3 regions of the Bacillus sp. GbtcB14 genome follow, and region 2 is predicted to be linked to each of the others. Evidence: riboswitches for the same ligand, from Rfam matches in the RefSeq annotation. Region 2 holds a riboswitch; each other region holds the start of a gene.

Region 1 (10,629 bases), on a different contig from region 2:
AACGAATACGCGTTACAGCATATTTCTCTTTCTATTCAAAAAGGAGAGTTTATTGCACTTGCTGGAGGATCAGGCTCTGGGAAGACGACTTTATTAAAACATTTTAAAAAGGAGTTACTTCCAATCGGTACGCGTACTGGAGATACATATTATGATGGTACTTTATTAGAAAATGTACCGGATTTATTATCTGCGCAAGAAATTGGTATGGTATTTCAAAATCCAGAAAATCAGCTCGTAATGGATACAGTAATTCAAGAATTAGCATTTTCTTTAGAAAATATCGGGTTACCATCTCATATTATTCAAAAGAGAATAGCCGAGCTTATTAGTTTCTTAGGATTTCAAGATTTATTGCACCAATCTGTACATACATTATCTGGTGGGCAAAAACAACTTGTCAATTTAGCTGCAGTATTAGTTATGCAGCCGAAATTATTATTATTAGATGAACCGACAGCACAGTTAGATCCGATTGCTGCGAAAGAGTTTTTAGGATTGTTAAAGCGTATTAATGAAGAACTTGGAATAACGATCGTTTTAAGTGAACATCGTTTAGATGAAGTGATACCACTTGCAACACGCGTCATTTGTATGAATAACGGCCGAATCGTTTATGATGGTAGTCCAAAAACAGTTATAGCGAACATGTGGGAAGTAGAAAATTTCCGTCCATTTATTCCGCAAATTCCAAGATTGTTTTTAGAGTGGAATGTAGAAGATATTCCATTTACAGTGCGAGAAGCACAAATGAAACTGAATAACTTTTCAGAGATATCATATGTGAATGAGCCAATAGCAAAAAGTGAAAAGCACGAAGTTATTTTAAGTGCAGAGCATATTTCGTTTCAATATGAAAAAAATAGTCCACTTATTTTACGAGACTTGACCGTATCGATTGAAAAAGGAAAATGGGTAGCGCTCGTTGGAAAAAACGGTACAGGGAAGTCTACACTGTTAACGATTTTAGCGGGATTACAAAAAGCGAGAAGAGGGAAAGTAAAGTGGAATGGGAAAGTGATACATAAAATTGATTCGAAAGAACGATTTAAAAGTATCGGGTATGTATCGCAACATCCGTATTATCATTTTACATTTGATACAGTGTGGGAAGAAGTGTATGAACGTGCACGTGAATTATACGGAGAACAAGGAAAAGAAATTGCAGAAAATATGCTAAAACAGTTTTGGTTGTATTCGCTTAAAGAACGCCATCCGCATGATTGTAGCGGGGGAGAGCAACAATTACTCGCATTATGTACAACGTTATTGTCAAAGCCGACGTTATTGTTACTTGATGAACCGACAAAGGGATTAGATCCATGGAAGAAAGAAAGAGTAGGAGAGCTATTTAGGAAGTTGCAAAAGGAAGGTACAACAATTGTAATGGCAACGCATGATATTGAATTTGCGGCGAAATATGTGGATCAATGTATGATGTTATTTGACGGAGCAGTTATTATGAATGATGCACCGAAAGAATTTTTTAGTGGAAACTTCTTTTATACAACATCTATCAATCGATTCATTCGAAAAGAATTGCCATATGCATTAACGTGGGAGGATGTGTACGAAGCGTGTCCAAACGATATGTTGCATTCATAATATGTATTTTTGCAGTTATAATAGCCACATTGTTCTTTACTACATTTATCATGGACGGGTATTACATGTTAAGTAGCTTGTTTTTATTAGTAGTTATTATGTTACCATTCTATATCCGCTTTGAAAGAAAGGCGTTTGTTTCACGTGAAATTGTTCTCGTCGCTGTGTTAGCAGCAATCGCAGCAGTGAGCCGCGTACCATTTTCGATTTTACCGAGTGTACAACCGACCTCTTTCGTTATTATCGTTTCTGCAATCGTGTTTGGGAGTGAAACTGGTTTTATGATCGGTGCAACAGCGGCTATCGTATCTAACATTTTTTTAGGACAAGGTCCGTGGACGCCGTGGCAAATGTTTTCATGGGGGATGATTGGTTTCATAGCTGGATTATTACGCAATACATTTTTAATGAAAAAGTTATGGGGAAGACTACTATATGGATTATTTGTTGGATTTTTATTTGGCTGGATTATGAACTTCTGGGGGCTTCTCGGTTTTATACAGGAAGCAACGTGGGAAACAGTTATTTCATACTATATCGCAAGTTTTTACTTCGATTTGAGCCATGCGATTTCGAATGTTGTGTTCTTACTACTATTTAGTACTTCTTGGATTACGATTCTTACAAGATTTAAAAGGAAATATGGTATATTAGATAAGCATAACATGGCATAGAAAAGCATATTCATATAAGGTAGGGTCGCGACTTACATATTCGTTTGCCTCTTTCATGCTTCTTACATATTGTAAGGAGCATTTTTCTGTATATTTTTTAATTATAACGGCAATAATAATGAAGTATGCCATTTGAAAAAACTTCCCACCAAATTGATGGGAAGTTTTTTCAATCTTGTTCTAAAATGTGAACGGTGTAATCACAGCGTTGAATAGCTTGTTCGATCGCATAAAGGGATTGTTCAATACGAGCGCGATTAAAATCTTTTTCAACAGTCTGTAGTGCTTCTTCTAAACAATGTTTTGCTTCTTGTAATGATTGAAAAGAATTTTGGACATATCCGCGAGCATTTTCGTGCATTTCATAATCCTCCTTGCATATTCATATATGTATAGTATGAACAGTAAGGAACAAAATATAATTTGTTATATTTATTTGACAATTAAAACGAAATTACGTATAGTAGGAATTAAGTGAATATTTTCTTATCCAGAGAGGTGGAGGGACTGGCCCGATGAAACCCAGCAACCGCGATGCAGGTGCTAATTCCAGCAGAACATATTTGTTCTGGGAGATAAGACGAAGATATAAACGTAACTTCTTCTTATCGGAGAGGTTTTTTTGTTGCAAAAAAACCGATTACGAAAATTTATCTTAAGAAGAAAGGGGTTGCGAAGTACTGTGACACTCGAAAAATACGTAAAACTGCGTAGTACAGTTTATGAATATATGATAGAGCAAGATAAGCCAATATCATTGTTAGATATTCAAGAACATATCGTTTCGCATCATGAAGGAAAATTCACGAAAAAGATGTTACATCAATTTTATTTATCAAGACTATTAGATGAACTGAAACTGGATGGGAAAATTACATTAGCTGATGAATATCTCTATACTGAAAAAGGGGTATTTTATAAGGCGGGAAAAGGGAGCTAAGCTCTCTTTTTTTTGAAGTATGTAGAGTAAAAGACTGCTTAAGCAGCCTGATACAAGGGAATGGTGTTGAGTGTGTAGTGTCAAAGATTGAATGTGCCTGAAAGAGGCACTTCATATCGGCTGCAAATGAAAAGAGACACCTCCGCCGAATAGGTGTCAGTCGTTTTGTCATATAGACTTGCTATTTGACAGTTATTAGAATAACATGCAGGGTTTTGGAAGTCAAAAGGGAATTAAAGGAAGAGGTGTTGTTATGTACGCTTACTTACTAAATGATATAACGAAATGGATTCCTAAGTACATTATGGATAAAGGGTATGAATATTATGAAGAAGGACATGTAGAAGATGTTGAAATACAAGAAAAGAAAATATTTGCTTTCGTTACTGGAAATGCAGGAAACTATGAAGTGATTATTGATCTTGAAAATTTTACAGAAAGTAGCTGCGAGTGTCCATATGAGAATTATTGCAAGCATATGGCGGCAGTTGTTTATGATATTCAAGGTGCTGGTGAAAGTACGCTTAAAGAGAAACTGAAAGATTTAGAAAAGGAAGAGTTACTTACATTATTAAATCGTTTATTACAAAGTTCGAAAAACGTGCAAATTGTAGAGAAGATGTTAAAGAAGGGGAAACTTTAACATATAGAGGGAGTTGTTGTGCAGTGAATATACGAATTGTATACGCTCATCCTAGTCCTCCAAGTTATAACGCAGCGATTTTAAAGCATGTGCAAAAAGGATTACAAGAAACAAATCATTCGGTTACGGTACTTGATTTATATAAAGAACAATTTGATCCAGTCCTTGTTTTTAATGAAGAGAAGAAAAGACCCGTACATTATGAATGAAATGGAACGTAGTGTAAACTGTTGTGGGTATGATAATGAACTTTTGCGAACGTATATTACATGTTTACTTCAATTGAATAAATGTAGCGAAACGTTTGAACAAATTCAAATGCAATTAAGAAATAATTATTTAATAAGAGGGATTTGTGAAAGAGAAGTTGATGAGGTTGTACGGGGAAGTAAAGAATATGAAATGTATTTTCTTCCTAAAGCGTTACAGTGGAATTTCTTGAGAGAAAATCCACATCTAATTGAAAAAGTATGTGAAGATTTTTTTGCATTTGAGGCATTACATCTTACGGAGATAGAGTGGAAGAGGATTATAAATTGCGTGGGAAATAAGTGATTCATTATGTAAAAAAGCTAGTATAAAACTAGCTTTTCATTTAAATAAATAGGAAACATAGACTTATGATAAATCCTGCATATAGTAAGTTAACAACGCAAAATCCCATAATATCACGGGCACCTAAACCAGCTATCGCTAATGCCGGTAATGCCCAAAAAGGTTGAATCAAATTTGTCCAAGCATCACCCCACGCAATTGCCATTGCTGTTTTTGCAGCGGGTACGCCAAGTTCAGCGCCAGCTGGAATCATAATTGGTGCTTGCACAGCCCATTGACCGCCACCGGATGGAACGAAAATATTAACGATGCCAGCGCTTAAAAAAGTAAAGAGTGGGAAAGTTGTTTCGTTTGAAATGCTAATAAAGAAATTCGAAATAGCTCCTCCAAGTGAAAGTCCTTCACTATTTGCTCCAATCATCATTCCCATAATTCCAGCATAAAACGGAAATTGAAGTAAAATGCCAGAAGCACTTTTCGTAGAGTCTGAAAAGGCACGAATGTATTGAATCGGAGTGCGGTGAAAAATAAGTCCAGCAATTAATAACATAAAAATAACGATGTCTAGCGTAAGGTTAAAGCCTTTCGTATAAAAGTAATTGAAAATATAAATGAGACCCAACAATCCAACACAAAGTGTAATAATGATGCTATTTTCCATTTTTTCAGCGAATGTATTGTTTCCTACTTCCTGAGCGGCGGCTTCTTCATGGAACACGCTAGGATCTACCGTTATCGTATGTTTTTCATCTGGATGCATGGCCCGGTTAATGAGAGGCATCGTAACGAGAAAAATAATAACTGGTACAAGTGCGTATGGTGAGAATAGCGTTTCTGTTATTGGAATCGCTTCTTTAATACTTCCTGCTGTCGTTTTAATTAATGTTTCACCGCCAGTTGCTAACGTAAGAGGAATAGAAGCAGAAAGTCCCGCATGCCAAATGAGAAATCCAGAGTAAGAAGAGGCAATGGCTAGTCTATAATCTAATCCTTCAAGCTGCCTTGCCACTTCTTTTGCATATAAAACAGATACAACAATACCAAATCCCCAGTTTATGTATGCCCCTAGTAAACTTACGATTGAAATGGCAATAATACCTTGTCCATTCGTTTTCGGTAGTTTTGCCGCTTTCGTTAATCCTTTTTTTATGAGGGGAGCATTTGCTAAAGCAGATCCTGTCACGAGTACAAGTGCCATTTGCATAGAAAAGGCGAGAAGCCCCCAAATGCCATTACCCCAGTGATTAATCATTTCCACAGGTGTTTGGTGCGTTGCAAACATGCCGAAGAAAATAACAAAAACAGTTAATAAACATGATAAAATAAACGGCTCTGGCAAGAAACGTTGCACTAAGGTGACGCAACCATTTGTAAAAGAACGAAACAAAATAGATCAACCTCCTTATGTATATTTATTACAATTATTCGGGGTTGTTTGAATAATATCCTTTAATATATAGAAAATTCAGATATTTATACCAGTTGTTTTTATTTATTAAACCGTTATTTCATTGTGTGTTGAAGTATAGTGCAACCATCTGTTTCAAACATTGCTACTCTTAGGTTACATCATGCTACTTCTCGATTCTTACGGATTTTTATAATCTATAGTAAAAACAAAGTTATAGGAGTTGAAATTATGGAGTTCTATAAAAAGCTAAAAGAAGAACGTTTAAAGCATAACTTATCACAAGAAGAACTAGCTCTTAAATTAAACATTAGTAGACAATCAATTTCTAAATGGGAGCTTGAAAAAGGTTATCCAAATATTGAAACACTTATTGCATTAAGTGATTTATTCAATATTAGCATTGACGAATTAATTAAAGGAGATGCTTTCTTGAAAGACAAAATCATTAAAGAAGGAAAAATGGGGGAATTAAAAATGACAGATCAATTCAAATGGTTATATGTAGTGAGTTCAATTTTAGTAGTATTTTGGCTTTTTGTACTGCCTTGGTCCAATTTATCAGGTCTAACATTAAGCATAATTAATCTCATAGCTATTATTTACTTTGTAATAGTCGTACACTACATCAAAAATAATAAGAAAAAATTTTTTAATTAAATTTTAAAATGAAAGCCGGCAGCAAGTCAGGGGATAAGCATTCTCTAATTGCTGTCAGCTTTAGTCAATTCAGGCTTAATTACAATTTTGGATACTCAAACTTTTGAAGTAGCGGTAGTATTTCTATCCCCAACAAGAAAAAGCCTCCACTACCGTGGAAGCTTCTCTAAATGATGTGCAATATCAATATACATATTGGAGTAAACGGAATGGATTTCATTACTTGGCGTAGCGTTAGAAGAGAAGTGGACAATGACCATATTTGCTTTCGGATCGATGTAGAGCGATTGTCCATAACTACCTAACACTTCAAAAGCATCCTGTTCATTGTGCGGAATCCACCATTGATTATGATAAGAAATGGAAGCTCCAGGGCCAACTGCAAGTTCACCTTCTTGGACATTTATTATATCTTCAGTAATAGAAGAAGGGAGAATTTGTTTTCCGTTATATTCCCCGTTGTTTAATAGTAATTGCCCGAATCTCGCCATATCTCTAGCAGTTGCATGTAAGCCAGCGCTTGCTTGTTCTACTTTTGTTTCATCTGTAACGTAATACGCGTTTTCTTCCATACCAATTTGAGACCATATGCGTTCGCTAACATTTTCTGCTAATGATTTATCCGTGATCGTTCGAATAACCCAAGCGAGTGTTTCAGCTGATCCGTTATCGTAAGAAAAATCGGAACCAGGCGGTTCAGTTTCTTCTACTTCTCGTAACATATCATAAATGTTCATCGGACCGTCGTAGTTTTTACCTCGAGGTAAAATATTACTAGCTAAATATAGTTGTGCATCTTGATTTTCTAACGCTGGATGTTCATATCCGTGAGTAGGGTATTCAACAGAAACTTGCATGTCCATTAATTGCTGAAGTGTGGCATTACCGAACGGTGTGTTTTTTAATTCTTTTATATATGTGTCAGCTGTTTTTTCTAAGTCAATACGGTTTTCTTCAGCGAGCGATTGTATCACTGCCCCAGTAAAGACCTTTGCTAATGACGCCATGCCATGAGGTTCATTCTCGTTATATCCATTGAAATATCGTTCATAAACAAGTTGTCCATTGTGTACCACGACAAAAGCATCTGTTTTGTTATCGTCTAAAAGTTTTTTTAGAGGAGTTGTATTTCCAAACCTACGCTCCACAGCAAAATCGTCTAAGTTTTGTAATGAGGTAGAGAAGTGGAAAACTTGATCCGGGTTATTATTTACCTCGTTAATTAAAGTGAATTCTTTCATATGAGTATACGACCAACGTAAGTAAGGGTCATCTAACCAATTTTTCTTCGTCACGTTATTTTTCGATGGGATTGTTTTATTATGTTTGAAGTATGTAAAACCGAGCCCTGTGATTACAAATATAAATGTGATTATGAGTAAGAGTAGGGGAGATTTTTTAAGTTTCATATCGGTCCCTCCTTTTTATTTCTATTATAAGTATACGCTTCTATTGAAAGAAATACAAAATAAGGAAAGTAAACGGGGAAGTTTACTTTCCTTATTCATGTTAAGCGGAAACTTTTCCGTCTGTATGTTGTTTCTTGAATTTTTGTTTTCGTCCGTGCAATCCATAATAGAGAAGTAAAGTGAAGGCAACGATAATAGCTGCGATGAAATACATATTATGGTAACTTGATTTCGCTGCGACAATACCTAAAATGAAAGAACCCAAACCGAGCCCGCTATCAAAGAATGAGAAGTACGTAGCTGTCGCAGAACCACGTCGATGGTTTGCAGCGGCAGAGATTGCAATCGTTTGGAAACTTGGAATTAATGTTCCGTAACCTAAACCAATTAACATACCTGCACCAAGGAACCAAAACGGAGTTTGCGCTTGGCTTAAAATGAACATACCAATTGTGAAAATAATGATAGCTGGGTAAACAAGTACATTTTCACCGAAGCGATCAAAAATCTTTCCTGTAAATGGACGAGAAATTACAACAACGAGTGCGTATAAAATAAAGAAGTAACTAGCAACTTCGCCTAAACCGAGCTCTTTCGCATAAATAGGAATAAAGGATAAAATACCACTATAAGAAAAGGCTAAAACAAATCCTGTCAGAGCGATCGGAATAGAGGCTGGTTCAATTAAGTCCTTCCATTTCATTTTTTCTCGTTTTTGTTTGCTCATTGGTACTTCATGCGGAATATTTACAAGTAGTCCTAATAAAAATGCAAGCAATGAAAATATGGAACAAACGATAAATAGTACAGTAAATGAAAAATGAGAAATAATTGTTAAACCTAAAAAAGGACCGATTACCATCGGCAAACTCATAAATACGCCGAAATATGCAAGTGCCTCGCCTCGTCTATGAGCTGGTGCAACATCAGTTACAATTGTTCCTGTGGCTGTTGTTGCCATACCGAACCCAATACCATGTAAGAAGCGAAGGGCAAGTAATAAAAATAAACTTTGCGCACCGAAGTACATAACGGTAGCAGCTAAAAATAATGAAAGTGAAATAAATAATATTTTCTTTCTTCCTAATTCATCGAGCCATTTTCCTGTAAATGGTCTACATAAAACAGATGAAATAAGAAAAACAGTTGCAACTAAACCAATTTCCTCAGGTTTTCCTTTTAGGCCGTCTATTACATAGATAGGTAAAGTAGTCATAAGCATATAGAATGTTAAGAAAAGAAATAGACTACTAAAACAAGTTCCGAGGAAATCTTTTGTCCAAAGCTTCTCACTTTGCATCGTCATCCCTCCAATTTAATCTAAATTTTTAATGATTTTTTGTAACACTTGAAATGCTTGATGTAAATCATCTTCGTTAATATCTTCTAGTGTTTTTTCTTCGAAAGTATCAACTTCTTCTTGCCATATCGGAATCATTTTTATCGCTGTTTCTGATAAAGAAATGAGCTTTTCACGGCGATCTTTTCCTTCAGTACGAATAATCCAACCCATCGTTTCCATACGTGTTAACGTACGAGTCATTGTTGGTGATTCAACATTTAAGTATTGGCACAATTCTGTTTGCGTACAAGAACCGGTTTGGTTAATGCGGAAAATAACGGCCCATTGCGCACTAAATAGCCCAGTTGGAGATACGCGTTCATTAAATTTCTTTGTGAATTTTCGAGAAGTCTGGCTGACAATGTGGAAAAAATGTTGTTTTTCGTCCATATAGTTAGATCCTTTCAAATTAGTTACCTAGCTAACTATATACTTTTTTATTATAATTGTCTAGTAATAGACATGTTGATTTATGTAATAATTTTGGATAGGCTTTATGTTGAGAACGTACATTCTGTATGTTATTCTTTAAGTAAGTAAAGAATTTTCTTTCTATTAAATTGAATGGGGGAACTTGTGATGATTAAGCCTGCAACAATGGAGTTTGTTTCACTATCGAACGGAGAAACGATTGCGTATCAGGAAGTTGGAAGGCAAAATACAGAAATTCTTGTACTCATTCACGGGAACATGACATCGTCACAACACTGGGATTTAGTAATTGAAAAACTGCAAGATCAATACCATATTTACGCTCTTGATTTAAGAGGATTTGGACAATCAACATATAATAAATCGATTGATTCAATACAAGACTTTGCAGAAGATGTAAAACTAGTTATCGATCAATTAAAACTAAAGAAATTTTCATTAATGGGCTGGTCAATGGGCGGTGGTGTTGCCATGCAATTTACGGCGAATCATCCAACGTTTGTTGAAAAGTTAATTTTAGTAGAATCAGTAGGAATGAAAGGTTATCCGATTTTCAAAAAAGATATTAACGGGCAACCGATCGTATCAAGTTTAGTAAAGACGAAAGAAGAAATCGCACAAGATCCAGTACAAATTGCTCCAGTGCTAGATGCGATAAAAAATATGAATAAATTATATTACCGTACAGTATGGAATCTATTAATATATACACATAATCAACCTGAACCGGATCGTTATGAAAAGTATTTAGACGATATGTTAACGCAGCGTAATTTCGTAGATGTGAATTATGCGCTCATTACATTTAATATTTCGGATGAACATAACGGGGTTGTAGAGGGAAATAAGCAAATTCATCATATTAAAGCTCCAACACTCGTCATACAAGGTGACAGAGATTACGTCGTACCGCAAGTAGTCGGTGAGGAATTAGCAAAACATTTGCCAAATGCAGAGTTAA
Region 2 (10,629 bases):
TGGAATTTTTTCTGGGGGATTTTCTCATTTTAAAAGACTAGCTGGGTGTTTAGTACGGAATGATGTTTAAAATAGGGGAAATATCACAAAAAAGTGTAAAGACCACCGAAATGAATGAAAATAGGTAGGCTTTACACTTTTTTACTTTTATATAAAACGATGATATATACAGGGAGAGCTAAGAGCAGTGGTGCAATGGATCGTGCAGTATGTTTTTCTGATTCTAATTGGAACGTTTCTTCTTTTGGGAATTGTAACACTGATATGTTTGTAGCATCGCCAATAAAATATAACAGCAGTACAGTTACTATGTAACTTAAAAGTGCGATAAAGCTTCCGTATGAACTCAATGAAAATCCCTCTCTTGTTATCTATTTGTTATCATTGTATCATAATTGTAACAAAAATACACGGTTATATTTCGGTGTTTTAACAAATTTCGACATGAAACGCCATTTGTGTTTATGGAAATAGCATAAAATTTACTATTTTTTTATGTATAGATGTCGAATAATACGTTGTAATATTACGGATGTGTGACAGGATAAAAAAGAAACGAAGGCAATGAAATTGCCTTCGTTTCTTTTTTGTCCCGTATTAACGCAGTAAGCCCCTAATATTGATTAAAGGTTCACTTTCTTATTTTGCCCATTCACTTACTTGCTCTACGCTCATTCGTGGTGCAGGGTGGCCTTTTAAAGTCGATTCACCAATTGTAATAAGCATAATTGGTACGTAGCGAGATGAAACATTGAATTCTTCTGTAAGTGCTTGTGGGTTGAAACCACCAATAGCACAAGTATCCCAGCCAGTTGCTTTAGCTGCAAGCATAAGTTGCATTGCTGCTAAAGATGCATTTGAAAAGGCTGCATCTCTTGGGAATTGCTCACGAGCATATGCAGACTCAATATTTTTAGCTAAGCGCTCTTTTGCTTCTTCTTTCATAAATCCTTGTTCTACAATTGGACCGTAAACTGGTTCAACGTTTTTATAAGCTTCTAAATCACCTAAAATAGCGACTACAGCAGATGCATCAAGAATTTGTTGTTGGTTATAAGCAATTGGATGTAATCGTTTCTGTACATCTTCACCTTGGAATACAAGGAATTTCCAATGCTGCAAGTTCCAAGCAGAAGGTGCTTGAGCAGCTCCCTTTAAAATCTCGTGTAACTCTGAAGATGAAATTTCTTTTTCTGGATTGAATGCACGTGTAGAAGTGCGTTCGTATAGAACATTAAAAAAGTTGTCGTTTGTCATTATATATCCTCCAAGTTACATATCAAATTATGAAAAAACACATGTAATATATTCTACTTACATTTTGTAAGTTATCGAATTTAAGAATATAATATCTTTATTTTAATTGTCAAGTTTTAAAGAGGAAGCTAGGGCATTCATACAAACGATACAATTCTGATAATCATACACTAAAAAAGGAATTTATAGAGTGAAACAGCGAAGATAACATTCTCAATTAGCTTGTTAACATGAATTCCTCACGCATTCAAGTGTTTAGAGTACAGTCTTTTATAAAATGTTTGTGAGGGATTCAGTAGAACAAGATATATGAAGTGAGTGAAGACTAGTGATGAACATACTACATTTTTTATTAGAGAATACGGTTTTCCAAAATGTATTACAAGATCTTCAGTTAAATGTCCTTTATATAGAAAATGGGTGCACACATCAACAAACGATAGAAAGTATTCATCCAAAATGTATGTTTATAGCAAATAGTTTTGAAGAAGGAGAAGTATTGTATCAGAGGACTAAACCACATATTGTAATTATGTATGTAACAGATTTTTCTCAAATAAAATATATAAAGAATATGTATAATCCACAGAGTACTTTTATTGTCATTTGGGATCAACAGATAACAAGCGAGTTTACAGAGGTGCTTACGTTAGGGATACGTAATATTGTGATAGCCCCTGTGACTCCGCAAATGGTGTTAGAGGAAGTGAATAAAAGTTTGTATCAACTTTCTTTAGTGCGGCAAGTAAGTTTGCAACAAGAACTACTTCAAACGATGTTTGATTTTCAAAATGACTTATTATTTATAGTAGAAGACGATGAGATTGTTGATTGTAATACAAATTTTTTAGAGTTTTTCGGATATGAAAATTTGTTTGCCTATCGTGAGCAACATTTAGTATTTGCTGAACATTTTATTAGAGTAAATGGATACTACTCAACAACTCATGATATAACATGGCTAGATGATACATTATCATATGATAGAAGAATTAAGATGTCTAATTATGAAGGGGAAGTGTCAACTTTTTTATTGCGTGCGACACCATTGCCAGAAGATTTATCAAGATTTATTGTGAAGTGTACAGAGATTACAGAATTAGATGAAATCTATCAAGAACAAGAAAGGCTTGCTATGATAGATTCGTTAACAGAGATTTATAATCGTTTGAAGTTCCAACAAATACTAGAGGCTGAATGGGATAATGCAATGCGTAACGATGAAAAAATAGCGCTTATTTTATTTGATATAGATAATTTTAAAACAGTAAATGACACGTATGGCCACGATTTTGGTGACTTAGCATTAATTCAGCTTGCAGAGCTTATGAAATCTAAAGTGGAGCAGCAACATGTATTTGCAAGGTGGGGAGGAGAAGAATTTATTATATTAGTAACGAATACAGTAGAAAAAGAAGCATTTCAAGTTGCAGAATCATTACGGTTTTTCATTGAGACAAAGCAATTTTCAGGAATTTCGAAATTAACAGCGAGTTTTGGAGTTGCGTTATATGAACAAGGTATTACAAGAGAAGAATTAATGCAACGAGCGGATATTGCATTATATGAAGCGAAAAAAAATGGGAAAAATCAAGTGTGTGTATATAGAAAAGAAAAAAAGTGATTTTTCGCAACAAATTGTTGCGATTTTTTTTTATTGTTTGATAATAGAATATGAGGGGGATTTTGAACGAAGGAATTATGGAGGAGCAACATGATAAAAAAAATAATGATGATGGCTTCGCTGTCTGCTGTAGTTTGTGGTGGAGTATACTATTTTCTCTATAATCCCAATATAAAGGAAAGCACTGTATTAACAACTAAGGTGAATCCTACTATTGAATCAGAAGTACAAGAGAATATAGAAGAAAAAGAAGAACAACAAATTGATTATGCTAGTATATCTCAAAAGTTAGATCAATATTTAATAGGAAAGCAATTTAATGGAACAGTTTTAGTAACAGATAAAGAGCATGTTATATTGAATAAAGGATATGGATATGCTGATGTTCAATATAAGATAGAAAATACGCCTCAAACAAAATATCGTATCGGTTCTATTACGAAAACAGTCGTGGCCACATCTATTTTACAGCTACAGGAACAAGGGAAGCTAAATATTCAAGACAATGTAAATAAATATATTCCCTCTTTTCCGGTAGATAAAAATATCACCTTATATCATTTGTTAACACATACATCAGGTTTACCAGAAAGCGGAAAAGGGAAAGTGAATGCTGCTTCTCGTATAAATTTAGTAAATTGGATTGGAAGTCAAAAATTAGAATTTCCACCAGGAGCAGGTTGGAGATATACAGATTATAATTATATGGTGCTTGCCTATATTATAGAAAGCATATCAAAAAAAACTTTAGGAGATTACATAAAAGAAAATATATTTACTAAAGCAGAAATGCATGAATCTGGTATGGGAAATATGGCTCAGGGAGATCAGCATTTTACTAAAGGATATGTAAAGAAAGAGAATGTACTTGAACCTGCACAAAAATTGTTAATGGAGTGGTTATACGGATGCGGTGAGATGTATACGACAGTTGGCGATATGAAGAAATTAGACGAAGCGATTATAAATGGGAAACTTCTTTCTGAACAAAGTATACAAGCGATGTTTTCACCTTCAACAGAACGAAAATATGCATTTAGTTTTTATATATATCCGGATTATTTTCATAATCATGGTGTACTATCTGGTTGGAACACATTCAATAATTTTAATAAAGAAAAAGGCACTTTTGTTATTTTATTTTCAAATGTGAAAAATAGTATAGATGATGATTTTAATAATGAGTTTCGAAAGATGGTAAGTGATTTATTAGAACAAAGGGGATGAGAAAATGGAACGTAAAAATGTATCAATAGGTTTCATCGGTATTGGTGTAATGGGAAAAAGTATGGTGCGTCATTTAATGCAAGACGGCTATAAAGTATATGTATATAATAGAACAAAAGCGAAGACAGACTCTTTAGTGCAAGATGGTGCAAATTGGTGTGATACACCGAAAGAGTTAGTAAAGCAAGTAGATGTTGTAATGACTATGGTTGGATATCCACATGATGTTGAAGAAGTGTACTTTGGAAGTGAAGGCATTATAGAGAATGCAAATGAAGGCACGATAGCCATTGATTTTACGACATCTACACCCACATTGGCAAAACGTATAAATGAAGTTGGTAAAAGAAAGAATGTATTTACGTTAGATGCCCCTGTATCTGGAGGAGATGTTGGTGCGAAAGAAGCAAGACTTGCAATTATGGTCGGTGGAGAGAAAGACATATATGATAGATGTTTACCGTTGTTTGAAAAACTAGGAACAAATATTCAGTTACAAGGACCAGCTGGGAGTGGACAGCATACGAAAATGTGCAATCAAATTGCAATTGCATCCAACATGATTGGAGTATGTGAAGCTGTTGCTTACGCGAAAAAGGCTGGACTGAATCCAGATAAAGTATTAGAGAGTATTTCAACGGGAGCAGCAGGTAGCTGGTCATTGAGTAATTTAGCTCCTCGAATGTTAAAGGGAGATTTTGAACCAGGGTTTTATGTAAAGCATTTTATGAAAGATATGAAGATTGCTTTAGATGAGGCTGAAAAATTGCAATTACCAGTACCAGGTTTAAGTTTGGCGAAGGAATTGTATGAAGAGTTAATAAAAGATGGGGAAGAGAATAGCGGAACACAAGTGTTATACAAAAAATACATAAGGGGGTAAATGAGATGGAGCTTCAAAAATTTGATGAGATGATTGATACTGTACAACGAGCAACTTGTATACAAATTAATGAAAAACAAAAAGAAGCTTTTAAACAAAAATATGATTTTGAGCCGAAATTCGAATATGGAAGAGATGAAAAGGGGCATTACGTTATTCGAACTTCAAAAAAAATGCTAGAAGAAATGGAGTTTTATTTGGCATTGAAGTATGATCGAGATGGAGTTGATCTATATATGCAAGCAGAGATTGATGGTATATGTCACGTATCTGTTAGCTATAGTGAAGATGCCCTACATTTACAAGAATTGTTTCAATTTCTAGAAGAAAATAAATAAAAGTCCTCATTTGAGGACTTTTATTTATTTAGGTATATTAAATTTTTATAATTATAAGCTAGAAGCCCGGCGGCATCGTTCGATTGGGAATGGAATAACTTGCGCGATGTGATTAGGACCAAATTGTTTTGCACGAGCATGGCGTACTATATAAAATGCACACAGAATGGAAACAGGAATAGCACCGAATAAGCCGAAAAATAAAGCGCTTACACAAGATGCGACAAAACCTAAAACACCAACTTCCAACTCTTCCATAATAGCTCCTAGAATAACAGGAAGTGCTCCACACGTAACCCCTAGTATAAGTGCGATAAGTAAACTCATGATTATCCCCCTCTGTTTGCGATATTCTTTTCCTTCTTATTTAATTGTAGTATATCATATACAAAACAGAATTTTCAGAAAAAATTCAAAAAAAGTTCAATAAATGTTCAAAAAGTGTTAAAAAATTCATTGGAAAAATAGAAGGGGAGATTGTTTTGGAATAGAAGGACTCATATGTTTGAGAAAATAAAAAATCAGGCTTATTTCATTTTTTGAAATAAGCCTGTTCCATAGGAGGATGTATATATGTAGAGTGAATAAAAGGTTGGAAAAGGGGATCCAATTCCTTTTATTCAACTAACTACCTCAATAAATTGGAACCCAGCCTTCAGTTGTAACAAAAATACGAATAGCGACAACTTGACGATCATCTTGTAAGGTAAAATAATGTCTTGCATTTTCTGGAACAGATATGAGATCGCCTGGCTCAAGTTCAACGTCAAAGAATTTGCCATCTTTTCCTTCAATGGCAAATATGCCATGTCCACTAACAATAAAGCGAACTTCATCATCGGTATGATGGTGTTCTTTTTGGAAATTAATTAATAATTCGTCAAGGTTAGGTGTGCTATTTGAAAGTGAAATTACATCATGTGCTTTATAACCTCGGCGCGCTGAAACATCAGCGATTTCTTTTGAAAACACAGCTAATATTTCAGCCTTGTTTTCATCTGTTAACGAATAATTTTCATTTAAATAAGTAGGAAGTTTAGAGATGTTCCATTTCTCATATAAAACGCCTTCCTCTTGTAGAAATTTAGATACTTCTACTTCATTTTCTATGCGAGTATTTACTTCATGAATACGAATTTGCGCCATTAGAAACGCCTCCTTGAATTGATAATAGTTTTATATGAAATTGGAATAAAAACTCATAAGCTTCTAATCTTTTCTTTGCATCAAAGCTATCTCGGCCCCATACGGTAATACCGTGGTTACGAATTAATACTGCTCCAGAATCTCCTTGTATATGCTTTCGGAAGTTTTCTCCGAGCGTTGGGATATGGGCATGGTTTTCGATAATAGGAATGTGAATTGTTGCACCTTCTTCCCAAATATCGAGAGCTTTAATAATTTCTTGATTTTGAAGGGTGACTGCATCACTATATAAATTTGTGATGACATTATTATCAGTTGTATGAACATGAAGTACGCACCCGGCATTCGTATTGTTATAAATATGTGTATGCAATATTGTTTCTGCTGAAGGACGTAATTCAGTCTCTAATACGGGAACCCCTAGATAATCTACTAATAGAAAATCATCTGGAGTAGTTTTTGTTTTATCTTTACCACTTGCTGTAATAAGAAAAGTAAGTGGCTCATGACTAACCTTTATAGAAATATTACCACTCGTTGCTGGAAACCAATTTCGTGTTGTTAATTCTTTTTTTACCTCGCTTAAGTCATACCATTGACGAAAAAGTTGTTTCATGATTTCACCTCCAACAAACGTTTTAATTGGGTTTGAACATCGTGAAATGTTTCAAACGGTGTATAAGCAATATAATTCTCTTCACACTTTGTAATAAGGAAGTCGCGGGCAAATACTTTATCTGCTTGTTTCGCAGCTTGTAAATCAGTAATTGAATCTCCAATCACAATATGGAAGTCATTCGTATCACTTAATTTACGGATTAAAGATGATTTGCATAATCCGCAATGATTTTGACAATGATGATCACAAGGATGAGGCCACTTAACGGTAATGAATTCACTTGAAAAGTCTGTTTCATTACAGTAAATTTGCTCTTTTGAAATGATTCCTTGTAAGAGTGGATAGACGAAGAAATCCATTCCGCCTGATATAACGTAAAAAGAAATGTTATTTTCATTTACAAATTGTATAAATTCATGAAAACCATTACGTATTTCAGCAGTTTTTATTAAAAATTGAATCATATCATCGTGTAGACTAGTAGGTATTAATTGAAATAATTGAGAAACACCTTCTTGAATAGACAGCTCTTGTGATAAAATTCTGTTCTTTACTTCTTCGGCTTCTGGTGGTGCAAATTTTTCCATAATGGACATAATGTTATCATTATTTGTAATCGTGCCATCGAAATCACAAAATACTTGAATACTCATAATTTCACCCCATGAGAGGGATTTCCCCATATTTGTAGTGCACTGTGCAAATTTATGTCATCTACTTCATGAAGTGGTGTATTTTGCAAAGTAGCATCAATTGCAGTACGGAAAGCTTTACCGCCGCCTTGCGCCCCGCTCGGATGTCCATGTATCCCGCCGCCAGCATTAATAACAACCTCTTTACCGAAATCTCGTAAAATAAAGGGAACGAAACCAGGGTGAATACCAGCAGACGGAACAGAAAAACTCTTCTTGAAAAATGGATCGTCTTCAGTTAAATATTTCGAGATAGCAAGAGCGTCCTCTTTTTCTAGTGCAACACTTCCATATGGAGATGGGAATAATGAAAAGTCAGCGCCAGCATAACGTAATAGTTTTCCGAGTAATAATGGAGAGGAAACTCCATATAACTTGGATGCTGAGTAAGCACCACTTACAGCAGGGTGTGCCATAATAGGAACTGTGATTTCATTATCTTCTGCCAGTGATTGTAGTACATCTAGTCCGTAAGCAAATACGTTAAATAATAGAATATCAGCCCCGGCTTGCACTGCGCGTTTCGCATTTTCTTTTAAATCGAAAGTTCGACCTGTTAAATTTACGGCATATAACGTTTTATGTCCGTATGTTTCATATACGGATTGTAAAACTTCTTTTCCAGATACAATGCGTTTCGTAAGTGGTGTTAATGTATTCTCAAATAATATTTCATCATCTTTTACTATATCTACACCACCAATTGCTTGATCGCGTAATTGCGTTTTTAAATACCCAATATTTCGTCCAATCATTCCTTTAAAAATACTCATTAAAAGAGGACGCTCATGCACTTGTAGTAGGTTTCGAATACCATCTATCCCGAACTTTGGACCAGGAAAATGCTTTTTTAACTCGTCTGAAAAAGTTAAGTCGATTAATTTCACTTCGCCATCAAGAGATAGCTTTCCGAATGTAGTTGTTAAAATTGCTGGTAAGTCTGGACTGAAGTTTAATAACGGATATTCAATTTTAATAATCCCGCGTTTTACTTTTTTTCGTAAATACGAATTGGTATGTTCTTGTTCAGCTAATTCCTCAACATGAATGACGTTGCCTTTATGCTGTTTTAATTGTTCTTGCAATAAGTGTGGCAAATGAGTCCAAGATCCAATTGTTAAACCGAGTGCAATTTGCTCAGCTTTTTTTTCTAAGTTATGTGAATCATCATGGATTAAATATGTCGCTATAATTCCGCTCATTGTTAAAACCTCCTAGTTAAATAAAAAAACCTCTCAGCTAAGGAGAGGTTTTTTTACAACCAGCTCCTTATCTGTCAGCATAATGCTGCGAGAATTAGCACCGTGTCTACAATTGTAGATCGGTTGCCGGGTTTCGTCGGGCTCGTCCCTCCACCTGCTCTTGATAAGAAGTATTTAGAAATGTTTAAATTTTTAAGATAACTGAATTTTGTCAGATATTTTTCATGTTGTCAATGACTTTTTGAAAAAATTTAATTTATCAATTCGATTAATGGCTTCTTGCAATCTATCTTCTGTATGTAAGAGGCCAACGCGGACATACCCTTCGCCATGTTCACCAAATCCAACACCAGGGGCAACTGCAACATGTGCTTTTTCTAGTAAAATATCAGAAAATTGCTCAGATGTATAACCTTCTGGTACAGGAAGCCATGCAAAGAATGATCCTGTTGGAATGTCTACATCCCAGCCAATTGAGTGACAGGCTGAAATAAGAGCGTTTCTGCGAGATTCGTAACTATTTACAAGGTCTACGACGCAAGACTGTGAACTTAATAGTGCTTCACGGGCAGCATTTTGAACTGCACCAAAAATACTAACATACATATGATCTTGTAATAAGTTAATTGTTTCAATGACACTTGCATTTCCCACAGCAAAAGCAATACGCCATCCAGCCATATTGAAAGTTTTCGATAAAGTGTAAATTTCAATACCTGTATCTTTAGCGCCGTCTGCTTGCAAGAAACTAACAGGTTTTTGACCATCGAATCCAATCGCACCGTAAGCGAAATCATGAACGACTAATATATTATGTTCATTAGCAAAATGAATAGTTTCATCAAAGAAATCTTTTGATGCAGTAGCACCAGTAGGATTGTTTGGGTAATTTAAAAACATTAACTTTGCCCGCTCAGCGATAGTGTCATCAATTTTCGTATAATCCGGTAAAAAATTATTTTCTGCAAGTAGCGGCATTGTTTCAAATTGTGCTTTTGCTAAAGCAACTCCCGATAAATAATCTGGATATCCTGGATCTGGAACGAGAATGGTATCACCAGGGTTTGTAAAACAAATTGGTAATTCTACTAATCCAGCCTTTCCGCCAAACAAAATAGCAACTTCTGTTTTTGGATTTAATTCGACGCCGTATTCACGTTTATAGAATGTTGCCACAGCTTCTTTTAAACTTTCATGTCCACGAAATGGCGGGTATTTATGATGAATGGCCTTTTCAGCAGCGTCTTGTAAAGCTTTTACGATATGCTGTGGTGTTGGTTGATCTGGATTACCTTGTCCTAGATTAATAACATCGTGACCTGCTGCAACGACTTTGTTAACTTTTGCAACAAGTGAAGCAAAAAATTGTGTTGGCAATGATGTTACTATCTCAGAAGGTTGAAATAATTTCATACTTTCCACCTCTTTTGAAAGTTGTTACAATTCTAGTGACAAATGATATAATCTTTCCAGTATTTTGTAAAGAAAAAAATTAAGAATGGGGCTGACAAAATGAAAGTCGCATGTATTCAAATGGATATTGTCTTTGGAGATGTAGAAAAAAATATTGAGAATGCTAAAAATAAAATAAGTGAAGCAATGAAAGAAAGACCCGATGTTATTGTCTTACCAGAACTGTGG
Region 3 (10,629 bases), on a different contig from region 2:
CTTTCGTTAATGTTAATACGTGTGCATCATAAGCTGGTAAGCCAATTTCTGCAACGTAGCGAGCTTTACGTGCATCTGGAAGTTCTGGGATCGAAGCACGAATTTCTTCTTTCCACTCATCATCGATGTAAAGTTCAACTAAGTCTGGCTCTGGGAAGTAACGGTAATCGTCAGACCCCTCTTTCACACGCATTAAGATTGTTTTCTTCGTTGCTTCATCATAACGACGTGTTTCTTGTTGGATGATACCACCAGATAACAATTCTTTCTCTTGGCGCACTTGCTCGTGCTCAAGACCTTTTTGTACGTAAGTGAATGAGTTTAAGTTTTTCAGTTCCGCTTTTGTACCGAACTTCTCTTGTCCAACTGGACGAAGGGAAATATTCGCATCACAACGTAGAGAACCTTCTTCCATCTTACAATCAGATACGCCAGTGTATTGAATGATTGATTTTAACTTCTCTAAGTATGCATATGCTTCTTCTGGCGTACGCATATCTGGCTCAGATACGATCTCGATTAAAGGCATACCTTGACGGTTGTAGTCTACTAATGAACCATCAGCTGTATGCGTTGATTTACCAGCATCCTCTTCTAAATGAAGACGTGTAATACCGATACGTTTCTTTTTACCGTCTACTTCAATTTCAATCCAACCATTTTCACCAATTGGCTTATCGAATTGAGAAATTTGGTAAGCTTTCGGATTATCTGGGTAGAAATAGTTTTTACGGTCGAACTTCGTTTCCGTTGCGATTTCACAGTTTAATGCCATTGCAGCCTTCATTGCAAAGTTAACTGCTTCTTTATTTAAAGTAGGAAGTACCCCTGGGTATCCTAAGTCAATTACACTTGTTTGTGTATTTGGCTCTGCTCCGAATTCTGTTGGACTCGCAGAGAAAATTTTCGAATTTGTTTTTAACTCAACGTGAACCTCTAAACCAATAATTGTTTCTAAATTCATCTATGCTCGCCTCCTTACAGACTTGCTTTTTTTGTATGATAGTCTGTTGCTTGCTCAAACGCATGTGCAACGCGGTAAATTGTCGCTTCATCGAAGTGTTTACCAATGATTTGTAAACCAAGTGGCATGTTGTTAGCACCGAATCCACATGGAACAGAAATCGCTGGAACACCCGCTAAGTTTACTGGAATTGTTAAAATATCATTTGCATACATTGTCATTGGATCATCAACTTTTTCGCCCACTTTAAATGCCGGAGTTGGCGTTGTTGGTCCAATAATAACATCGTAGTTCGCAAATACATTTTCAAAGTCGTTCTTAATTAATGTACGTACTTGTTGTGCTTTTTTGTAATATGCATCATAGTAACCAGAGCTAAGTGCAAATGTACCAAGCATAATACGACGTTTTACTTCATCACCGAAACCTTCGCTACGTGTGTTTTTGTAAAGATCTAATAGATTATTTACATTATCAGAACGCACACCGTAACGTACGCCATCAAAGCGTGAAAGGTTAGCAGATGCTTCCGAAGAAGATAGTAAGTAATACGTTGCTAGAGCGTATTTAGAGTGCGGAAGAGATACTTCCTCCCAAGTTGCGCCCATACCTTCTAATACTTTTAAAGCAGCTAGTACTGACTCACGAGCTTCCTCGCCAACACCTTCGCCTAAGTATTCTTTTGGTACAGCAATGCGTAAACCTTTAACGTCGCCTGTTAAGCCAGCTAAGTAGTTTCCTACTTCAACGTTTGCAGAAGTTGCATCCATACGGTCAATACCTGAAATAGCTTGTAATAAGTATGCATTATCTTCTACTGTACGTGTAATCGGTCCGATTTGGTCAAGTGAAGATGCGAATGCTACTAATCCGTAACGAGATACGCGTCCGTAAGTTGGTTTTAAACCTACAACACCGCAATATGCAGCTGGCTGACGGATAGAACCACCCGTATCAGAACCTAGAGAGAATAATACTTCTCCTGCCGCTACAGCTGCTGCAGAACCACCACTAGATCCACCTGGAACGTAATCTAAGTTCCATGGATTTTTCGTAGCGTAGAAACCTGAGTTTTCGTTTGAAGAACCCATTGCGAACTCGTCCATATTTAATTTACCGATTGTAACTGTGTCAGCAGCTTTTAGCTTTTGCACAACTGTCGCATCATAAATTGGATCAAAGTTTGCTAACATTTTGCTCGCACAAGTAGTACGAAGACCGTTAGTTACAATGTTATCTTTTACACCGATTGGCATACCGAATAATAATCCATTATCTTCAGCACCAATCTTTGCGTCTAATTCTTTCGCTTTCGCGCGTGCATTTTCTTCATCTAATGTAAGAAAAGCTTTTACGTTATCTTCAACATCCGCAATACGTTTGTAAGATTCTTCTACTAAATCCGTAACGGAAATTTCTTTGTTGTTTAACTTCTTATGTAACTCTGATACCGAATGATCAAATAATGACATCGAAATTCCCCTCCTCTATTCTAATACTGCTGGAACACGGATTTGATTATCTTTGTGATCCGGTGCATTTTTTAATACTTCTTCGACTGGTAAACCTTTTTCTGGTACATCTTCACGCATAACATTTTTCATAGTTAATACATGAGTTGTTGGTTTTACATCTGTTGTATCTAATTCATTTAACTGTTCTGCAAATGTAACAATTGCATCTAGTTGTTTTTGAAATTTTTCTGCTTCTTGATCAGTAATTGCAAGACGTGCTAAATGTGCTACGTGCTTTACATTCTCAACGGAAATTCTTGACACGGCTAGGCCACCTCCATAATATATCGTTCAATCTACAATACTATTGATGATACCAAATTTTCAGTACTTCAAGCAAGTCAACACATGGCACTTACAGCATTTTTACATAAAAAAAGAAAGGCAAATGCCTTTCTTTACAATTTAGTCTTTATCTAACGGTTCATTTTTCGGAAATCTCTCGTTATCTTCTTCATTATCACGAATTGTTTTTTGTAATACAAAACAAGACATCGTTAAAAATAATGTTCCAATTAAATAATATCCTTTTACACTAAGCGTTTCATCTAACGTATAAATTCCAATTAGCATACCTGAAAGCGCGCAAACAAATGAAGTCCATGCTAAAAACGTGAACGCTTGCGTATTACGTCTTCTCATCGTTCTCCCCCTCGTTAGCTGTACATCCATTATAGATAAGTATATTTACCATGATGGATTTTTATGTAAATTCTAGTTTTATATTTATAAATCTACCATAAAAGAATACTATTTTAAAGACAGTTTTCTGTCTAGTCTGAAAAAACAGTCAAAAACATTGACATTTATTTCAATTCCACATAAAATAAAAACAAATATTACGAACCTCGAAATATACGGGAGTGGAAATAATTGTTGCAATATGAACATTTTTTAGACTTACTGCTAGATAACGCCAAGAAACTTTTTTATCCTGAAGAATGGGTAAGCCTAGATTTAACACTTTCTAAAACAGAAGTATTTTGTTTACTTTGGATGGAGCGAAATACAGATATTACAATGACAAAAATTGCTGACCTTCTTGATATACCGATGAGTACAACGACAGGCGTTGTAAATCGCCTTGTAAAAAAGGGATATATTGAAAGGTACCGTGATGAAAACGACCGGCGCATTGTATTAATTTGTTTAACAGAAAACGGCGTAATGCTCGTCCACGAAGTAAAACAAAATGCAGCCCATTACTTTAACCTAGTGACAGAAGCATTATCAGAAGAAGAAAAAGCATTCTTACTACAAATCTTCCAAAAAATCATGAATCACATCGCTACGTCACAGCAAAAAACAGAAGAAAAGGTTTCTACACCTAAAATGAAAAACATTCCGATTGAATAAAACCCTAACCGGGTTTTTATTCAATATTTTATTTTGGAACTCGTAATATTCGATACTCGAAACAAAGGGGATAGAATGATGAGAATTATTTTGTATACAGGTAAAGGCGGCGTAGGGAAAACTAGCATTTCAGCAGCAACAGCACTTCAAAGCGCAAAACAAGGATTAAAAACTTTAGTAATGAGTACAGATCCTGCTCATAGTTTAGGAGATTCATTTGGTATAAAGCTATCTTCTGAGCCATTAGAAATCCGTGAAAATTTATGGGCACAAGAAATTAATACAATTTATGAAATGGAAAAAGGCTGGGGAAAGTTACAGAAGTATATTACCTTGCTATTCACTTCCAAAGCAGCTGATGATATTACAACAGAAGAATTAACGATGTTTCCTGGTATGGAAGATTTAATTAGCTTACTGCGCGTACTCGATTATTATAAACAAAACACATATGATGTTATCATCATTGATTGCGCTCCAACAGGAGAAACATTAGCAATGCTAAGTTTTCCAGACATGCTCGGCTGGTGGATGGAAAAATTATTTCCTATTAAAAGAAAAGTTTTAAAAGTCGTTCGTCCTGTAGCTCAACCACTCCTTGGTGTCCCTCTTCCAACCGACGATATTATGGACGAATTAACAAATACACTTGAACAGCTCGGAGAAATGAGAGATATTTTATCAAACCGAGACGTAACAAGTATCCGCATCGTTGTAAATCCTGAAAAAATGGTCATTAAAGAAGCTCAGCGCAGCTTTACGTATTTAAATTTGTACGATTATAACGTAGATGCCGTTATGATTAATCGCGTCATCCCTAACACTGTCACCGATCCTTATTTTCAAGCATGGAAAGATACGCAAAAGAAATATAAAACATTAATTCAAGATAGTTTTCACCCCCTTCCTATTTACGAAGCTCCAATGTTTGAACAAGAAGTTGTCGGTCTAACTATGTTAGAACGTGTAGGAGATTCTTTATTTAAAACTGACCATTCCCCTACAGAAGTGAAATTTAATGGGCGCACTCAATATGTAAAAAAGGATGGCGATGAGTATATTTTCGTTCTGTCCATTCCCTTCTCAAACAAAAGTGAACTTTCCTTAAATCAAAAAGGTGATGAACTTATTATTCGAGCGGGTTCTGTTAAACGGAACATCACGTTACCAAAAACATTAACACACCTTTCTATTCAAGGAGCAAAATTTGAAGAAGATGTACTAAATATTCGGTTTGGAGGTGTAGTACATGCATGAGGAATTACTACGCAGGGTAATTCGTACAAAAATAAAAGTCGGGATGCATATATTAGAAGAGCTACCTAATCCAATCCAGCAATCAGCTAAACAAATATTAAATATTTTACAAGAGGAACTAGCTGCTTATCCGAAAGAACAAGAGCATCATGAAGATACTTTAAAAAGTATTATAATTGAATAACTACAAAAAAAGACCAGGAAAACTCCTGGTCCATTACTCTACTTAACAAACATGGATTCTACGTTATACAGAATTGGAAGGTACAGAATTAGGGTTTTGTTTGTTAAGTAGATTATATGTTGAACGAACTAACAGCGGAGGGGTTCCTACTGTTAATCGTTAAACCCGATAATTATTTTACGATTTTTTCAAGCTCCTCAAGTGAAAGATCTACTGAAATGGAACCATCATTTGTTTCTTTCTTAATTGCATCTGTTACTTCTTTTGAATGATAGAGTTCAATTACTTTTTTCAGTGTTGGATCATCTTTATCTTTCGTACGAGCTGCGAAAATATTAATATATGGCTTCGCATTTTCATTCTTTGGATCTTCTAAGAAAATTGGATCCTTCGCTGGATCTAATCCAGCTTGACCAGCAACACCGTTATTAATAACTGAAGCTGCAACGTCTTTTAATACACGAGGTGTTTGCTGTGCGATAACCGGTGTGATTTTTAATTTCTTCGGATTTTCAGCAATGCCGCTTGGATCTCCGAATAAGCCAAAGTCTTTCTTAAGCTTTAATAATCCAGCTGCATCAAGAAGTTTTAATGCACGAGCTTGGTTCGTTGGATCATTGGGAATCGCAATTTCTGAACCATCTGGAATTTCATTTGCCTTCTTATATTTTTCAGAGTATAAGCCCATTGGTGCAATTTGCGTTGTACCAACAGCTGTAATATCTAACTTATGCTCTTTTTTAAATTGCTCTAAGAAAGCAACGTGCTGGAATGAGTTTAGTTCAATATCTCCATCAGCTAACGCTTTATTTGGCGTTGTGTAATCAGAGAACTCAACCAGTTTAATTTTAATTCCTTCTTTTTCAGCTTTTTTCTTTAAAATTTCCCAAGCGTCTCCATCCGTTCCAGTTACACCGACGCGAACTACTTTTTCTTTCGCTCCTGCCCCCGTGTCTCCACTTGAGCAGCCGCTTAATGCTGAAACCCCTACAATTGCTGATAATGCAAATGCTAAAATTTTCTTCATTTTCTTTTCCCCTCTTCCTTTTTATGATCTGCGTAAAAAGACTTTCGCAAAGTAGTTTCCTAAGTTTTGAGCTACCTGTACGAGAATAATAAGTAAAACGACCGTTACGAACATAACTGATGTATCAAAACGTTGATAACCATATGTCATTGCTAAGTCACCAAGACCACCGCCACCGACAAGCCCAGCAACTGCTGAAAATTCAATTAGACCAACTGTCATAAACGTAACACCTAAAATCAATGGCGCTAACGCTTCTGGCACAAGAATTTCAAAAACAATTCTAAATGGTGAAGCACCCATTGCTTGCGCTGCTTCAATGACTCCCTTTGGAACTGAAACAAGATTTGTTTCAACCATTCTAGCAATACCGATTGATGCAACTAACGTCATTGGAAAGATTGCTGCTGCTGTTCCAATCGTCGTTCCGATAACACTTCTTGTTAGTGGACTTAAAGCTACTAAGAAGATGATGAATGGAACCGGACGAATTGTATTAATAATGATATTAAGAATAGAAAAGACCCATTTATTTTCTAAAAAGTTCCCTTTCCTTGTTACATATAACAGTAAACCTAGAGGTATACCAAGAATTGTAGCAAATATAAGGGTTACGATTACCATTAAGAGGGTATCCCCCGTCGCATCTACTATGCGAGGCCAAAATATACTCCAATCAACTCGCATGAGCTTCTACCTCCTTCAGCTGCACTTGCAGTCTTAGATGTTGTAATGCTTTTTGAATTTCCTTCTGCTCACCTTGCAATTCTACAAGAAGATTTCCAAATAGCACATTTTGGAGTTCAATAATATTTCCATACAGTACGTTTACATCGACGTTATAATTTTTCGCAATATATGATAGTACTGGCTGCCCTGTCTCTTCACCAGTAAATGTTAAGCGATAAATCTGTCCACCATTTTGAATTTTACCTAGAACACTTTCCGGTAAATGATCATTAATAATAGAACGTACAAAGTTTTGAGTCGTCTTTGTTTTCGGTTGTGTGAAAACGTCAAACAGTTTTCCTTCTTCAATAACTCTCCCCTTCTCCATTACAGCTACACGGTGACAAATTTCTTTCACAACATGCATTTCATGTGTAATAAGAAGAATTGTTACATTGTATTCTCGATTTACTTTCTTTAATAAGTTCAAAATTTCTGTCGTTGTTTCTGGATCTAAAGCTGATGTTGCCTCATCACATATAAGAATGTCTGGTGATGTTGCAAGTGCTCTTGCAATACCAACACGCTGCTTTTGTCCGCCTGATAGTTGCTCTGGATAATAGTTTGCTTTATCTTCTAATCCTACAAACTTTAGCAGTTCATTTACTCTTTCTTTTATCTCATTCTTTGGTACTTTCGCTAATTTTAATGGATAAGCAATATTCCCAAACACGGTTCTTGAATTGAATAAATTAAAACTTTGAAAAATCATCCCGATTCTTTGTCTTAGCTTCCGTAATTCTTTCGTCGATAGTAATGTAATATCTTTATCATCTATTGAAATCGTTCCCGCCGTTGGCCTCTCTAACATATTTACTAGGCGTAATAACGTACTCTTTCCAGCGCCACTAAAACCGATAATGCCGAATATCTCGCCCTTCTCAACTGATAATGTTACATCTTCCACCGCATGAACAGATTGCCCACCTGATTCATATACTTTACTTACATTGTTAAAAGAAATCATTTTTTCCCCTCCTATATGCTGTAAAAACTTGAAGTAGAGCTTTCGAGGTAAAATAAAAAGTGCTCCCCTTCTTATCAACCATAAAGATAAGAAGGAGAGCACTTATATGTACTCGTTCACATCTTCTCATCTTCCAAGCCTTTCATAGGCTTGCTGGAGTTAGCACGGTATTAAAAAACCCGTTGCTGAGGTATCGTAGGGCCAGTCCCTCCACCTCTCTGGATAAGAATGTATCGATTTAATTGTCGTTTAATTAATTTTCATTATAGAACTCAGAATAATAAGAGTCAATACATTTTTTAGAAAAATATAAATTATTTCTTTATTAAAATTTTTAGATGGAATTTCATAATAAAATAGTAACCTTTAAAGTTATGTAAAATTCTCCTCCTGCATATTTTTAAAAAGGATAATCTTCTCTACTAATTGAATACCATTATTTGAATATGAAATCGGAGGAAGATAAATATATGAAAACAGCTCTTTTACTCGTTGATATTCAAAATGATTATTTTCCGAATGGAAAGATGGAATTGCGCAATCCAGTAGAAGCAAGCGAATATGCTAGTCAGCTACTACAATTCTTTAGAACGAAAAACGAACCTATTTTTCATATCCAACATGTAGCAATTAAAGATGATGCTACTTTTTTCCTACCCAATACAGAAGGTGTACATATTCATGAAAGCGTACGCCCACTTAGAGAAGAAACCGTTATACTCAAACATTATCCAAATAGTTTCCGCGAAACCGTTCTTCTAGAACACTTACAACGTTTAGATATTGAGCACGTCGTCATATGCGGGATGATGACTCACATGTGTATTGATGCTACCGTAAGGGCCGCTTTTGATTTCGGCTTTCCATGTACCGTTATACATGATGCTTGTGCGACAAAAGATCTTTCTTTTAAGAATGCTACGATACCAGCCGTTTATATTCATAACACAATTTTAGCTAGTTTAAATGGCGTATATGCAAATGTAATGAGTACAGAGGAGTTTTTAGCTATAAAAAAACACTCCCTTCAGTGAGCAAAACCGAAAAGAGTGTTTCTTGTCAAACCATAGATTTTCTTTCAAATTGTATTATACAGGAAATTCTTAAAATGAATACTAAAAAATATGACTAATAAATCAATTTTTCTCGTTGTTTTGTTTCTATTTACATGTTTATCCCGATATTAATAGGGTTTAGCTAGTTCTAAGTACCAAATAGTAATATATGGTACTTAGAACTAGTTTCTCCTATCAAAAACGTAACATATTATTTATCTGTTTGTTTTTGCTTCTTTTTCAAATACTCCGCACGCAAATTTTCAATTTGCTGCTTTTTATCAAATTTGGCAGGCGTCTGTTTTTCATGAAACTTTGCCACAGCTACCTGACTCTTGTAATCCAATTGATATTTTCCCACTTTGTTCACCTACTTTTCTTATCTTTAAAGAGAATCTATCCAACAAATATAATATATCTTATTTACTGAAGTAAACCTTATTACTTTATTAGTTTTTCTACTGATATCTATCTTAATCCACATATAGAAAATTTTTCAAAAAAAAAAAAAAAAAAAAAAAAAAAGAGATCTTCGCAGACTGCGAAGATCTCTTCTACTATTTCTTATAAAGTTTCAGAAGTAGTTTTTGCTTGCATGTGAAGTGCTAAGTAGTCAGGGCCACCAGCTTTAGAGTCTGTACCAGACATGTTAAAGCCACCGAATGGTTGGTAACCTACGATTGCACCCGTACATCCACGGTTGAAGTATAAGTTACCAACGTGGAATTCTTCACGTGCTTTTTCAATATGGTCACGGTTATTAGTAACAACAGCACCTGTTAAACCGTATTCTGTATTGTTTGCAATTGCAAGTGCATGGTCAAAGTCTTTTGCTTTACAGAATGCTACTACTGGTCCGAAGATTTCTTCTTTCATTAAGCGAGCATCTTCTGCAACGTCAGCAACGATTGTTGGTTGGATGAACCAGCCTTTAGAATCGTCTCCTTCGCCACCCGCTAAGATTCTACCTTCTTCTTTACCAATTGCAACATAGCTCATTACTTTATCGAATGCAGCTTGGTCATTAACAGGACCCATGTTTGTACCTAATACAGCTGGGTTAGCAACTGTTAATTCTTTCGTTAATTCAACAGCACGATTTAATACGTGATCGTATACATCTTCATGGATTACTGCACGAGAACATGCAGAACATTTTTGTCCTGAGAATCCAAATGCTGATGCAACGATAGACTTAGCTGCTAATTCAAGATCTGCTTCTTTATCAACAACGATTGTATCTTTACCACCCATTTCAGCGATAACGCGTTTTAACCAAATTTGGCCTGGGTTTACTTTCGCTGCACGCTCATAAATACGGATACCTACATCACGAGATCCAGTGAAGCTCACGAAACGTGTACGAGGGTGATCTACTAAGTAGTCACCAACTTCAGAACCATTACCTGGAACGAAGTTTACTACGCCAGCTGGTAAGCCAGCTTCTTCTAATACTTCCATGAATTTCGCTGCTACTACAGGAGTTGTACTAGCTGGTTTTAGTAATACTGTGTTACCAGAAACTAAAGCAGCTGTTGTCATACCTGCCATAATTGCGAATGGGAAGTTCCAAGGA

The links. Region 2 has a riboswitch for S-adenosylmethionine ahead of mtnW (2,3-diketo-5-methylthiopentyl-1-phosphate enolase). Riboswitches for the same ligand answer to the same signal wherever they lie in the genome.
Region 1: it holds a riboswitch for S-adenosylmethionine, as region 2 does, so the genes downstream of both, KVT31_RS17030 (hypothetical protein) here and mtnW (2,3-diketo-5-methylthiopentyl-1-phosphate enolase) in region 2, are expected to answer to the same signal.
Region 3: it holds a riboswitch for S-adenosylmethionine, as region 2 does, so the genes downstream of both, KVT31_RS21590 (methionine ABC transporter ATP-binding protein) here and mtnW (2,3-diketo-5-methylthiopentyl-1-phosphate enolase) in region 2, are expected to answer to the same signal.

The regions. Positions count from the first base shown of each region.
Region 1 is NZ_JAGXJT010000005.1:281,852-292,480, forward strand. It holds gene KVT31_RS17015 (ABC transporter ATP-binding protein) at 1-1,605, shown strand, start outside; gene KVT31_RS17020 (ECF transporter S component) at 1,578-2,279, shown strand; gene KVT31_RS17025 (hypothetical protein) at 2,449-2,640, opposite strand; SAM riboswitch class I at 2,763-2,861, shown strand; gene KVT31_RS17030 (hypothetical protein) at 2,902-3,219, shown strand; gene KVT31_RS17035 (SWIM zinc finger family protein) at 3,473-3,862, shown strand; partial or broken gene KVT31_RS17040 (NAD(P)H-dependent oxidoreductase) at 3,886-4,053, shown strand; gene KVT31_RS17045 (group-specific protein) at 4,064-4,417, shown strand; gene KVT31_RS17050 (short-chain fatty acid transporter) at 4,458-5,804, opposite strand; gene KVT31_RS17055 (helix-turn-helix domain-containing protein) at 6,057-6,485, shown strand; gene KVT31_RS17060 (serine hydrolase domain-containing protein) at 6,635-7,894, opposite strand; gene KVT31_RS17065 (MFS transporter) at 7,995-9,194, opposite strand; gene KVT31_RS17070 (MarR family winged helix-turn-helix transcriptional regulator) at 9,210-9,626, opposite strand; gene phaZ (intracellular short-chain-length polyhydroxyalkanoate depolymerase) at 9,801-10,629, shown strand, end outside.
Region 2 is NZ_JAGXJT010000001.1:593,641-604,269, forward strand. It holds gene KVT31_RS03235 (hypothetical protein) at 132-350, opposite strand; gene KVT31_RS03240 (nitroreductase family protein) at 640-1,257, opposite strand; gene KVT31_RS03245 (GGDEF domain-containing protein) at 1,589-2,881, shown strand; gene KVT31_RS03250 (serine hydrolase) at 2,972-4,108, shown strand; gene KVT31_RS03255 (NAD(P)-dependent oxidoreductase) at 4,113-4,991, shown strand; gene KVT31_RS03260 (DUF3909 family protein) at 4,997-5,329, shown strand; gene KVT31_RS03265 (hypothetical protein) at 5,381-5,656, opposite strand; gene KVT31_RS03270 (1,2-dihydroxy-3-keto-5-methylthiopentene dioxygenase) at 5,963-6,475, opposite strand; gene KVT31_RS03275 (methylthioribulose 1-phosphate dehydratase) at 6,453-7,091, opposite strand; gene KVT31_RS03280 (2-hydroxy-3-keto-5-methylthiopentenyl-1-phosphate phosphatase) at 7,088-7,747, opposite strand; gene mtnW (2,3-diketo-5-methylthiopentyl-1-phosphate enolase) at 7,744-8,988, opposite strand; SAM riboswitch class I at 9,053-9,158, opposite strand; gene KVT31_RS03290 (pyridoxal phosphate-dependent aminotransferase) at 9,211-10,401, opposite strand; gene KVT31_RS03295 (carbon-nitrogen family hydrolase) at 10,501-10,629, shown strand, end outside.
Region 3 is NZ_JAGXJT010000008.1:23,657-34,285, reverse strand. It holds gene gatB (Asp-tRNA(Asn)/Glu-tRNA(Gln) amidotransferase subunit GatB) at 1-964, opposite strand, end outside; gene gatA (Asp-tRNA(Asn)/Glu-tRNA(Gln) amidotransferase subunit GatA) at 979-2,436, opposite strand; gene gatC (Asp-tRNA(Asn)/Glu-tRNA(Gln) amidotransferase subunit GatC) at 2,452-2,742, opposite strand; gene KVT31_RS21620 (YiaA/YiaB family inner membrane protein) at 2,884-3,120, opposite strand; gene KVT31_RS21615 (MarR family winged helix-turn-helix transcriptional regulator) at 3,352-3,834, shown strand; gene KVT31_RS21610 (ArsA family ATPase) at 3,910-5,091, shown strand; gene KVT31_RS21605 (DUF3926 domain-containing protein) at 5,084-5,275, shown strand; gene KVT31_RS21600 (MetQ/NlpA family ABC transporter substrate-binding protein) at 5,448-6,302, opposite strand; gene KVT31_RS21595 (methionine ABC transporter permease) at 6,324-6,989, opposite strand; gene KVT31_RS21590 (methionine ABC transporter ATP-binding protein) at 6,979-7,998, opposite strand; SAM riboswitch class I at 8,122-8,227, opposite strand; gene KVT31_RS21585 (cysteine hydrolase family protein) at 8,469-9,032, shown strand; gene KVT31_RS21580 (hypothetical protein) at 9,265-9,414, opposite strand; gene pruA (L-glutamate gamma-semialdehyde dehydrogenase) at 9,618-10,629, opposite strand, start outside.